One region of the Variovorax sp. P1_H2 genome, then DNA from elsewhere that is predicted to be linked to it. Evidence: riboswitches for the same ligand, from Rfam matches in the RefSeq annotation. Region 1 holds a riboswitch; the other holds the start of a gene.
What was found. Region 1 has a riboswitch for glycine ahead of AC1D2E_RS13210 (D-amino acid dehydrogenase). Riboswitches for the same ligand answer to the same signal wherever they lie in the genome.

Region 1 (4,301 bases):
CCGCCGTTCATGCCCTCCCAAAAGGATTCGGACATGCGCGTGGTTGTATTTGGCGCGGGCTTGCTCGGCGTGACCTCGGCCTACTATCTTCAACAGCTCGGACACGAAGTGACCGTGGTCGACCGGCATGCGACGCCGGCGGCCAAGGCACGCGGCCTGGCGACCGCAGCGCCGGCCGCAGCGGCATCGCCCCGGCGCGGCAGGAAGCTGTCCAGGCTGTGCAGCGGCATCCGTCGCGGCCTCTCCAGGCTGATGGACCGGGCCGTCGGCACGCCGGCCAAGCGCGATCCCCTCGACCATCTCGTGCGACTGGCGGCGTACAGCCGCAAGAGCGCGCGCGCCCTGCGCGACGAAGCCGGAGTGCCCCAGGGCTCGCGCTCGGCCGGCCTGATGAACATCTACACCGATCCCGAGGCCTTCCGGGTCCGGACGGCCGGCGCCACGCACTGGTCCAGCCTCGGCTGCGAGGAACGGCTGCTGTCGGCCGACGAAGCCATCGTCCTGGAACCGGCGCTGAAGGCGATGGGCGGCAAGCTGGCCGGAGCGACCCACGCGCAGGAAGACCCGGCGCGCGATCCGGCGCAGTTCGCCGCCAGCCTGGTGTTCCTGTGCCGCGCCGCCGGCGTGCGCTTCATGACGCGGCACACCGTGGTGTCGCTCAAGGAACGCAACGGCCGGATCGACCATGTCGAGCTGCTCGATGCCGCCGGCGAGCCGACCACTTTGCGCGCACAGGCCTACGTGCTGGCGCTGGGTGCGTCGAGCGTGCCGCACGCCGAAGACCTGGGCATCGACATGCCGCTGCGCTTCGTGCGCGAATACATCGTCACGATGCCGATCCTGAACCCTTCGCTGGCGCCGCGCATGCCCTTGCGCGACCGCCAGGGCAAGCTGCGCATCACGCGCATCGAAACGCCGGCCGGCGACCAGTTGCAGGTCCGGGCCGTCGTGCGGGCCGGGCTCGACGAAGAGGCCGAGCCCGACTCGGACCGCTTCCGGGCGATCGTGCGCCGCACCGAGATGCTGCTGCCCGGCGTCGCCGACGCCGCGCGGGCCAGTTTCGATACCGCCATGCACGCGGCCAGCACCAACCGGCTGCCGATGATCGGCAAGACCCGCCTCCCCAACCTGTTCCTGAACACCGCGCCCGGCGCTCGAACCTGGATCCATGCCTGCGGCGCGGGCAAGTCGATCGCGCGGATCGTCAGCGGACTTCGGCCCGAACTCGACTTCGCCTTCCGGCGCCCTTAGCCGCTACAATCCGCCCACTGCAGGAGAGCGGGCCCAGGGGCCCCACCGAAGGCGCAAACTCCCATAAACGCTCAGGTCGGCCCACGCGATGGGCTCGTACTGCAGTTCACTGTCAAAGCCGTCTGGAGAGCCATCACGCCGCGCGTGGTGCACCGAAGGAGCAAACCCGCTGCGGGCGCAGCGGGTGAATCTCTCAGGTACCGAGGACAGGGGGAGCGGCAACTTGGACGCACGGTCCGGTTGCTTTCGTTTCGACAGCATGCCGTCTCCGTTGCGTTCGAGCGCTGCAACCATCAAGGGTTCTCGATATGCGCGTGATCGTTCTTGGCGCCGGCCTGCTCGGCGTGACTTCGGCTTACTACCTCCAGCAACTCGGCCACGATGTGACCYTGATCGACCGCCAGGCCACGCCGGCGGCGGAAACCAGCTTTGCCAACGGCGGCCAGATCTCGGTCAGCCATGCCGAGCCCTGGGCCAACCCGGGGGCGCCGCTCAAGGTGCTGCAATGGCTCGGCAAGGAAGATGCGCCCTTGCTGTTCCGCATCCGCGCCGACATGCGCCAGTGGCTCTGGGGCCTTTCGTTCCTGCGCGAATGCACGCCGGCGCGCACCCGCCACAACATCGAGCAGATCGTGCGCCTGGGCACCTACAGCCGCGACACGCTGCAGCAGCTGCGGCGCGACACCGGGATCGACTACGACCAGCGCACGCAGGGCATCCTGCACTTCTACACGACGCAGAAGGAGTTCGACGCCGCGCTGGAGCCCGCCGAGCAGATGCGCGCGCTCGGCTGCGACCGGCGGGTGATCTCGGCCGACGAGGCCGTGAGGCTCGAGCCCGCGCTGTCGCACATCCGGCCGCAGCTGGCCGGCGCGACCTACACGGCCGAGGATGAATCGGGCGATGCCAACCGCTTCGCGCGCGGGCTGGCCGGGCTGGCCGAGGCAGCCGGCGTGCGCTTCCTCATGAGCCATACCGTGACCGCGCTGCGCGCAGCCGGCGGCCGCCTCGACCACGTCGAGGCGACCGACGACGAAGGCCGCTTCCAGCGCATCCGCGGCGACGCCTACGTGCTGGCGATGGGCTCGCTGAGCCCCCTCCTGGCCGCGCCGCTGGGCATCCGGCTGCCGATCTATCCGGCCAAGGGCTACTCGGTGACGATGCCGGTCCGGGACGCCTCCAAGGCGCACCAGGTCTCGCTGACCGACGACGAGTTCAAGCTGGTGTTCTCGCGCTACACCTCGGCCGCGGGCGACCGCCTGCGCATTGCCGGCACCGCCGAGCTCAACGGCTACGACCGCGACCTGAACCCCGTGCGCTGCGAGGCGATCGTGCGGCGCGTGGAGGAACTGTTCCCGGGCGCCGGCGACGCCTCCGCGGCCCAGTTCTGGACCGGGCTGCGCCCGGTGACGCCGAGCAACGTGCCGCTGATCGGGGCGTCCAGGCTTCCCAACCTGTTCCTCAACACCGGCCACGGCACGCTGGGCTGGACCCACGCCTGCGGCTCCGGCAAGTCGATCGCGCGGATCGTCAGCGGGCTGGCGCCGGAGGTCGATTTCGCCTTCACCGGTGCCCGCTCAGGGCTGTCCCCGACCCTGCAGCCGGCCTAAGCTCTCAGGCCGGCGCCGGGCCGCCCCAAGGCGGCCTGCGGCCCCCTCGGGGGGCAGCGACCCACACGCAGTGGGGGAGCGTGGGGGCCTTCAGTCATCGCCCGTGAAGACGGTCAGCACGCCGGTATAGCCGTAGAGGTGGTTGCGGGCGATCTCGCCGGCGGCGAAGAAGCCGACCAGCGGGACGTCGCCGAGCGCATGGCGCACGATCTGGAGCTCGGCGCCGGGGGCCCCGAAGTGCGGCCCGCCGCGGCCCGAGCAGCTGACGTAGATCGCGCCCGCGATGCGGCGCGCCGGATGCGGCGCGGCCTCGGCCTCGCCGGCCGCGATCTCGCGCGCGGTCGCCAGCGTCTGCTCCTGGGGCTCCAGTTCCTCGCGGATCTCGGCGCAGACGCGCATCAGGTCGGCACGCGCGGCCTGCACATTGCGGCGGCAGAAGCTCATGCGCATGCCGGCCGCTGCCACATCCGCGATCGCCACGCCGCGACGCGTCGGGTCGAGACCGATGATGTGGCGCACCCTCACGTCGGCACCCAGATCGCCGGTGCGCCGGACGCCGTCGCTGCCGGCCTCGGCCAGGCCGACCAGCGTGGCGCGCACGGCATCGATCGCCTGCTCGGGCGCATCGAGCGACACCCGCAGGTCGGCCAGCAGCACGTCGAGCGCGGGCTCGCCGTCGAGCTCGAGCAGCAGGTTGCCGTCGGCCTCGGTGATCTCGCGTTCGCGCGACACCGGCTGGCAGCCCTGGGTCACGCGCGAGACCAGCCGCACGCCTTCGCCGAACACCACGCCCGACAGGCCGCCCGAGAACACGCCGCCAACCGCGCCATGGCCGCGGATGTTGCCGTTGCCGCCGATCGCGAACTGCAGCGAGCCGACCCGGCCCGACGACAGGCCGCCGAACAGGTAGCCGGTGTCGGTGCGCTCCGCCATCTCGGCGATCAGTTCGCCGAGCTCGGGCGTGCGCGGGTCGGCGTGCACCAGGGCGGTATGGGCCGCGAAGCCGCTCATTTCCGAGCTGGCGAGCGGCGCTACGCCGGAAAACACGCGGTACTGGTCGCTCGGCAACTCGCACAGCATCACGCTGAGCGCTGGCTCATCGAAATACTCGGCGTTGTTGGCGGCCACGCCGACACCCACGGTGCCGGTCCAGTCGGTGATCTCGGGCAGTTCGGCCCCCAGGTGATCGAGGATCTCCTGGGCGTCTTCCCCGTAGTGATCGGTGATGTAGAGCAGGCCCAGCGTCGGCGAACGCGCGTAGTCGGGCAGCGCCATCTGCGCCCGCAACTGGGCCAGCACCAACCCCGCCGCCATGCGCCACTGCGGATGGGTGGCATGTCCGGAAGGAAACAGCTTCATGGGCTCGGCTTTCAACGCGCGCGCTTGCGCGCCGGTGGGGGACCCTTGGCGGCCGCCGCCGCCGCGGCACCGCGACGCGCG
Region 2 (8,194 bases), on a different contig from region 1:
GGCGAGAACGGCTTCCGCCACATGACCAACAGCAAGCGCGACGTGAAGGCGCCCGAGGACCTCAAGGGCCTGAAGATGCGCACCATGGAGAACCCGGTGCACATCGCGGCCTACAAGGGCTTCGGCATCATCACCACGCCGATGGCCTTCCCCGAGGTCTTCACTGCGCTCCAGCAAGGCACGGTCGACGGCCAGGAGAACCCGCTGCCGGTCATCATCTCGGCCAAGTTCGACCAGGTGCAGAAGCACCTCACCCTGACCGGCCACGTCTACTCGCCCTGCATCTTCGTGATGAACAAGGCCGCCTTCGACAAGCTCGGCGCCGCCGACAAGCAGGCCTTCCTCGACGCCGCCAAGGAAGCCATCAAGGCCAACCGGGCTCGCGTCGACGAGGACGATGCCAAGGGCGTCTCCGATCTGCGCGCCAAGGGCATGACTGTGATCGACAACGTCGACAAGGCCAGGTTCGTCGCCGCGCTGGCACCGGTCAACGCCGAGTTCGAGAAGCAGTTCGGCAAGGCCAACCTCGACAAGATCCGCGACGTCAAGTAATGCCATCCGCGGCCGCGACATTCTCGCGGCAGCGCGCGCCCGCTCAGTCTCACTGGCGGGCGCTTTTTCGTTCGAATCCCTGATGCCCCTATGAAATCCGCCTTCCTCGCACTCGACCGCTGGACCACCGGCCTGGCGATGGCGATCGCCTGCTTCATGCTGGTGGTCGCCTCCTCGCTCGGCGTGTTCCAGATCGTCACCCGCTTCGTCCTCGAACAACCGGCCGAATGGTCCGAGATCCTGATCCGCATCAGCCTGATCTGGATGGTCTTCATGGGCATCCCGACCGCCTTCCGCCAGGGCGCGATGGTCAGCGTCGACGTGCTCTACCGCTGGAGCCCGCCCAAGGTCCGCCGGGTGCTCGACTGGGTCGTATGCCTGGCCGCGCTGACCCTGATCGCAGTCATCATCTGGTGGGGCTGGGACTACGCGCAGCGCGGCAGCGTGCAGTCGATGGCCGGGCTCGAATCGGTCTCGATGTTCTGGGCCTACGCGGCGCTGCCGGTGGGCGGGTTGTTCTGCGTCATCGGCATCATCGCCAACCTGATCGACCCGCAGCGCAACGAACTGGAAACCGCTCAATGACCGCCGTGATGATCACGACCATGGTGGTGTGCTTCGCACTCACCATCTCCGTCGCCGTCTCGATCGGCCTGGCCTCGGTGCTCGGCATCCAGGCCTCCAACGCGAACATGCTGATTTCCGTCAAGGAGATGTTCAACGCGATCAACAAGTTTCCGCTCGCCGCCATTCCTTTCTTCATCCTGGCCGGCAACCTGATGGAGACCGGCGGCATCTCGCGCCGGCTGGTCGACTTCGCCAAGAGCCTGGTGGGCGGCGTGCAGGGCGGCCTGCCGATGACCTGCGTGCTGACCTGCATGATCTTCGCGGCGGTGTCGGGCTCTTCGGTGGCGACCACCTTCGCGATCGGCGCGATCCTGATCCCGGCGCTGATCAAGCACGGCTACCCGGTCGGCTACGCGGCCGCGCTGCAGGCCACCAGCGCCGAACTCGGCGTCATCATCCCGCCCTCGATCCCGATGATCCTGTACGGCGTCAGCGCCGAGGTCTCGATCGGCGAGCTGTTCATCGCCGGCTTCGGCCCGGGCATCCTGATCAGCCTGGCGCTGATGGCCTTCGTCTACGTCTATTGCAAGTTCAAGGGACTGGGCAAGAACGACGGCGACGGCCGGCTCGGCGTCGGCACCGCGACCTGGCGCGCCGGCTGGGCGCTGCTGATGCCGGTGATCATCCTGGGCGGCATCTACGGCGGCATCTTCACGCCCACCGAGGCGTCGGCGGTGGCGGTGCTCTACGCGCTGATCGTCGGCACGCTGATCTACCGCGAGATCAGGCCGGCCGAACTCTATGCGGTGCTGCGCAAGTCGGTGGTGTCCTCGTCGGTGATCATGTTCATCATCGCCAACGCCGGCCTGTTCGCCTTCCTGATCACGCGCGCCGGCGTGCCCGACGCGATCGGCCGCTGGCTGCAGGAGGTGCTGCAGTCGCCGGCAATGTTTCTGCTCGGCGTCAATGCGGCCCTGTTCGTGATCGGCATGTTCATCGAGACCAGCGCGGCGATCATCGTGCTGGCGCCGATCCTGGCGCCGGTGGCGCAGCACTTCGGCATCGATCCGGTGCACTTCGGGCTGGTCATGGTGGTGAACCTGGCGCTCGGCATGATCACGCCGCCCTTCGGCGTCAACCTGTTCGCGGCCTGCACGGTGGCACGCATCTCGCTCGACCGCATCGTGCCGTACCTCATCCCGTTCGTGCTGGTGATCCTGGCCTGCCTGATGGTGGTCACCTACGTGCCCGGCATCTCGCTCGGGTTGCGTGATCTGGTCTACGCGAAATAGCGGCTGGGCGGGCGGTTTCATCAAACCGTCACGCGGGGGCTCCATGCTGCGGCGCTCGTCTACCGATCGCCACCGCAATCCATGTTCCTCACCAAGACCGACAAAGCGCGCCTGGAGCTCCAGCCCGGCCGCCGCACGCTGGGCCAGCGCGAGCGCGCCCTGCTGCTGATGGCCGACGGCCAGCGCTCCTTGACAGATTTCGGGGCGCTGTTCGGCGGCCGCGAAGAAGCCGGCCGGGTGGCGCGCCACCTGGTGCAGGAGGGCTACCTCCGCGACCGCCCGATCGACGATGCGCCGGTCGCGGCGGACGCCTTCGACGGCAAGCCCTCGATGGCCACCACGCGCATGTTCCTGTTCGACCTCTGCGAGCGCATGTTCGTGCGCCGCGATCCGGTGCTCGCCGAACGCCTGCGCGAGGCGCTGCGGGCGGCGCGCGACCGGACCTCGATGCTGGCCACCGCCAGCACCATGCTCGACGAGATCGAGAAGATGGCGGGCGTCGCGCGCGCCGAGGCGATCCGCGAGCGCATCGACAAACTGCTCCCCGCGTCGCCGGTGCATTGAAGTCGCCGGCCGGCGGCCCGCCGATTCCCTTACACTCCAACGGTCAGGAGAGCGTCCCGCCGCGGTGGGGCCGCCGAAGGCGCAGGTCCCCCGAACCAAGGGCCCGAACGCTCAGGCAAAAGGACTGACAAGACGCCCCAATTCAGGGCGTTTCCTTGCTGGAGAGAGGCGGTTGGTCGCGAAAGTCGCGTCGCACCGCCCACCGAAGGAGCAAACCCCGATCGTGGGGCGAATCTCTCAGGTAAAGCGGACAGCAGGGGTGGCCCATGGCTTCTCGCCATGGAACAAGCACTGCCCCTTTTGGAGAACCGCCCTTGGCTGCCGCATCCGACGATCTGCTGAAGACCCCGCTCCACGGCCTGCACCTGGCGCTCGGCGCCCGCATGGTGCCCTTTGCCGGCTATTCGATGCCGGTGCAATATCCCACCGGCCTGATGGCCGAGCACAAGCACACGCGCGAGGCCGCGGGCCYGTTCGACATCTCCCACATGGGACAGCTGCGCCTGGCCGGGCCCGATGCCGCCGCCGCCTTCGAAAGCCTGATGCCGGTCGACGTCATCGGGCTGGCGCCCGGCAAGCAGCGCTACGGGCTGCTGCTGAACGAACAGGGCGGCATCCTCGACGACCTGATGTTCTTCAACGAAGGCAACGATTCACTGTTCGTGATCGTCAACGGCGCCTGCAAGCAGGCCGACATCGCCCACATCCAGGCCCGGATCGGCCAGCGCTGCCAGGTGCTGCCGATGCCCGACCACGCCCTGCTCGCGCTCCAGGGCCCGCAGGCCGCGGCCACGCTGGCCAGGTTGTCGCCCGGCGTCGAGCGCTTCGTCTTCATGACCGGCGGCGCGGTGCAGATCGGCAGCATCACGGCCTTCGTCACGCGCAGCGGCTACACCGGCGAAGACGGATTCGAGATCTCGGTCGCCGCCAAGGACGCCGAAGCGCTGGCCCGCCTGCTGCTGGCCCAGCCCGAGGTCAAGCCGATCGGCCTGGGCGCGCGCAATTCGCTGCGGCTCGAGGCCGGCCTGTGCCTCTACGGCAGCGACATCGACGAAAGCACCACGCCGGTCGAGGCCGCGCTGGGCTGGGCGATCCAGAAGGTCCGGCGCAGCGGCGGAGCGCGCGAAGGCGGCTTCCCGGGTGCGGCCCGGGTGCTGGCGCAGCTCATCGCCGCCAATGGAACGGCCGGCCATCTCGACCACGAGACACTGAAGCGCAAGCGCGTCGGCCTGGTGGCGCTGGAGCGCGTGCCGGTGCGCGACGGCACCGTGCTCGAGTCCTTCGAGGGCTTGGCCATCGGCCAGGTCACCAGCGGCCTGCTCGGCCCCAGCGTCGACCGGCCGATCGCGATGGGCTATGTCGCGCTCGCCTATGCCGAGCCCGGCACGCGGATCCAGGCCATGGTGCGCGGCAAGCCGGTGCCGATGGAAGTCAGCACGATGCCCTTCGTGCCGGCCCGCTACCACCGGGGCTGACAGTCCCTCACCCGATTTTTCCAAGCCAGCCTTTCTTCAAGGAGTTCTTCCCATGACCCTCAAGTACACCAAGGACCACGAGTGGGTGCGCCCCGAAGCCGACGCGGCGCTGGTCACCGTCGGCATCACGGTGCACGCGCAGGATGCGCTCGGCGACGTGGTCTTCGTCGACCTGCCCGAAGTCGGCAAGGGCTTCGCGCAGGGCGACGTCGCCGGTGTCGTCGAATCGGTCAAGGCCGCGGCCGACGTCTTCATGCCGGTCTCGGGCGAAATCACCGAGGTCAACGAGGCGCTGCGCGCCGACCCCTCGCTGGCCAACAGCGCGCCGATGGATGCGGGCTGGTTCTTCAAGGTGCGCATGAGCGACCCGACCCAGCTCGAGGCGCTGCTCGACGGGACCGCCTACGAGAAGTTCTCCGCCGAAAGCTGATTCCCGCACCATCACCCGAGCCCTCCATGCCGACTCCCGTGCCTTCCCACCTCTCGCTGCGCGACCTCCAGAACGCCGAGGAATTCATCGCCCGCCACATCGGCATCGAAGCCGACGACGAGCAGACCATGCTCGCTGCGGTCGGTTCGACCACACGCGCCGAACTGATCGACGGCATCGTGCCGCCGGCAATCCGCCGCAGCCGCCCGATGCGGCTGCCGGCGCCGATCACCGAGGCCGACGCGCTGGCCGAGCTGAAGGCGATCGCGGCGAAGAACAAGGTGGCCAGGAGCTTCATCGGCCAGGGCTACTACGGCACCCACACGCCCGGCGTGATCCTGCGCAACGTGCTCGAGAATCCGGCCTGGTACACCGCCTACACGCCCTACCAGGCCGAGATCTCGCAGGGCCGCATGGAGGCGCTGGTCAATTTCCAGACCATGGTCTGCGACCTCACCGGCATGGCGATCGCCAACGCCTCGATGCTCGACGAGGCCACCGCGGCCGCCGAGGCAATGACGCTGGCCCGGCGCAGCGTCAAGAGCAAGAGCAACGTGTTCCTGGTCTCGGGCGACTGCCATCCGCAGACCATCGAGGTGATCCGCACGCGCGCCGCGCCGCTGGGCATCGAGGTCAAGGTCAGCACCGCGTCCGAGACCCTGCCGCATCTGATGGCCAGCGGCGGCTTCTTCGGCGCGCTCGCACAGTACCCCGCCACCACCGGCCAGGTGCACGACCTGCGTCCGCTCGCCGGCTATGCACACCAGTGCGAAGCCGCCTTCTGCGTGGCAGCCGATCTGCTGGCCTTGACGCTGCTGGCACCGCCCGGCGAGTGGGATGCCGACATCGTCTGCGGCACCACCCAGCGCTTCGGCATGCCGATGTGCAACGGCGGCCCGCATGCGGCCTACCTGGCTTGCCGCGACGAGTTCAAGCGCTCGCTGCCCGGCCGACTGGTCGGCGTCAGCGTCGACACCCACGGCCAGCCGGCCTACCGGCTCGCGCTGCAGACGCGCGAGCAGCACATCCGGCGCGAGAAGGCCACCTCCAACATCTGCACCGCGCAGGTGCTGCCGGCGGTGGTCGCCAGCATGTACGCGGTCTACCACGGGCCCGAGGGTCTGCGCCGCATCGCGCAGCGCGTCGCCCTGCTGACGGCGGTGCTGGCCCAGGGCCTCGAACAGATGGGCCGCGAGCTGGTCAACGGCACGGCCTTCGATTCGCTCACGATCCAAACCGGCGAGGACACCCAGGCCATCCACGAACGGGCCCTGGCTGCCGGCGTCAACCTGCGCCATCGGCTGCAGCATCACCTGGGCCTCTCGCTCGACGAGACCACCACCCGGGCCGACGTCGAGATGCTGTGGAGACTGTTCGCAACGGCCGGCACGCGGGGACCCGACTTCGACGCCATCGCCGCCACGGCGCAGCTGCGCCTTCCCGAGGACCTGCGCCGCAGCAGCGCTTTCCTCACGCACCCGGTGTTCAACACCCACAAGAGCGAGACCGCGATGCTGCGCTACATCCGCAGCCTGAGCGACAAGGACCTCGCGCTCGATCGCAGCATGATCCCGCTCGGCAGCTGCACCATGAAGCTCAACGCGACCAGCGAGATGATCCCGATCACCTGGCCCGAGTTCGCGAACATCCACCCCTTCGCACCGGCCGACCAGTTGCATGGCTACGCACAGCTCGACGCCCAGCTGCGCGCCTGGCTCTGCGAAGCCACCGGCTACGCGGGCATCAGCCTGCAACCCAACGCCGGCTCGCAGGGCGAGTACGCGGGCCTGCTCGCCATCAAGGCCTTCCATGAAGCCAGGGGCGACACGCACCGCAACGTCTGCCTGATCCCCTCGTCGGCGCACGGCACCAATCCGGCCAGCGCCCAGATGGTCGGCATGAAGGTGGTGGTGACCGCCTGCGACGCCGACGGCAACGTCGACATCGACGACCTGCAGCGCGCCTGCGAGAAGCACAGCGCCACGCTCGCCGCGGTGATGATCACCTACCCCAGCACCCACGGCGTGTTCGAGACCCGCGTCAAGGAGCTCTGCGAGATCGTGCACGCGCACGGCGGCCGGGTCTACGTCGACGGCGCCAACATGAACGCGCTGGTCGGCGTGGCGGCGCCGGGCGAGTTCGGCGGCGACGTCAGCCACCTGAACCTGCACAAGACCTTCTGCATTCCGCACGGCGGCGGCGGCCCCGGCGTCGGCCCGGTGTGCGTGGTGGAAGACCTGGTGCCCTACCTGCCGGGACACGCGACCGGCGGCTTGCCGTCGAACGGCGCGGTGGGCGCGGTGTCGGCGGCGCCGCTGGGCAACGCGGCGGTGCTGCCGATCAGCTGGATGTACTGCCGGATGATGGGCGCCAAGGGGCTGCAGGCCGCGACCGAGACCGCGATCCTCAGCGCCAACTACATCAGCGCGCGGCTCAAGGACCACTACCCGACGCTGTACGCAAGCCCCAACGGCCACGTGGCACACGAGTGCATCCTCGACCTGCGCCCGTTCAAGGACGCCAGCGGCGTCAGCGCCGAGGACGTCGCCAAGCGGCTGATCGACTACGGCTTCCATGCGCCGACGCTGAGCTTCCCGGTGCCCGGCACGCTGATGGTCGAGCCGACCGAGAGCGAGCCGCTGGCCGAACTCGACCGCTTCATCGAGGCGATGATCGCGATCCGCGGCGAGATCCGCCGCATCGAGGAAGGCATCTGGCCGAAGGACGACAACCCGCTGAAGAACGCGCCGCACACCGCGGCCAGCCTGCTCGGCACCGAATGGACCCGGCCCTACTCGCGCGAGCTCGGCGCCTTCCCGCTGACCAGCCTGCGGCAGGCCAAGTACTGGCCGCCGATCGGCCGGGTCGACAACGTCTACGGCGACCGCAACCTGTTCTGCAGTTGCGTCCCCACGGAAGACTACGCCGGCAGCTGACGCGAGAAGCATTCTTTTACAAGTCGATGGCCAGCTGGCTGTCGATTTCGCGCCTGCTGCTTCGACGTCCATTCAGAGCCCCGGAACTGTGCGGTCGATCCCCGACTGCCGCCGGCCTCGAAACCGAAGGAGCAAGAACATGCGATTCATGGTGATCGTCAAGGCCAGCAAGGAATCGGAGGCCGGCGTGATGCCGAGCCAGCAGCTGCTGACCGACATGGGCAACTACAACGAGGCGCTGGTCAAGGCCGGCGTGCTGCTCGCGGGCGAAGGCCTGCACCCGAGTTCGAAGGGCGCCCGCATGCGTTTTTCCGGCAAGGAGCGGACCGTCATCGACGGCCCGTTCAGCGAGACCAAGGAGCTGATCGCGGGCTTCTG

Region 2: another riboswitch for glycine. It lies ahead of gcvT (glycine cleavage system aminomethyltransferase GcvT); the one in region 1 lies ahead of AC1D2E_RS13210 (D-amino acid dehydrogenase).

What each region holds. Positions count from the first base shown of each region.
Region 1 covers NZ_JBFUCJ010000030.1:56,955-61,255, forward strand. The annotation lists gene AC1D2E_RS13205 (FAD-dependent oxidoreductase) at 10-1,251, shown strand; glycine riboswitch at 1,262-1,363, shown strand; glycine riboswitch at 1,364-1,471, shown strand; gene AC1D2E_RS13210 (D-amino acid dehydrogenase) at 1,560-2,861, shown strand; gene AC1D2E_RS13215 (FIST signal transduction protein) at 2,952-4,220, opposite strand.
Region 2 covers NZ_JBFUCJ010000022.1:16,766-24,959, reverse strand. The annotation lists gene AC1D2E_RS10510 (TRAP transporter substrate-binding protein) at 1-552, shown strand, start outside; gene AC1D2E_RS10505 (TRAP transporter small permease) at 643-1,137, shown strand; gene AC1D2E_RS10500 (TRAP transporter large permease) at 1,134-2,411, shown strand; gene AC1D2E_RS10495 (hypothetical protein) at 2,493-2,975, shown strand; glycine riboswitch at 3,010-3,108, shown strand; glycine riboswitch at 3,124-3,239, shown strand; gene gcvT (glycine cleavage system aminomethyltransferase GcvT) at 3,290-4,450, shown strand; gene gcvH (glycine cleavage system protein GcvH) at 4,503-4,880, shown strand; gene gcvP (aminomethyl-transferring glycine dehydrogenase) at 4,907-7,816, shown strand; gene AC1D2E_RS10475 (YciI family protein) at 7,956-8,194, shown strand, end outside.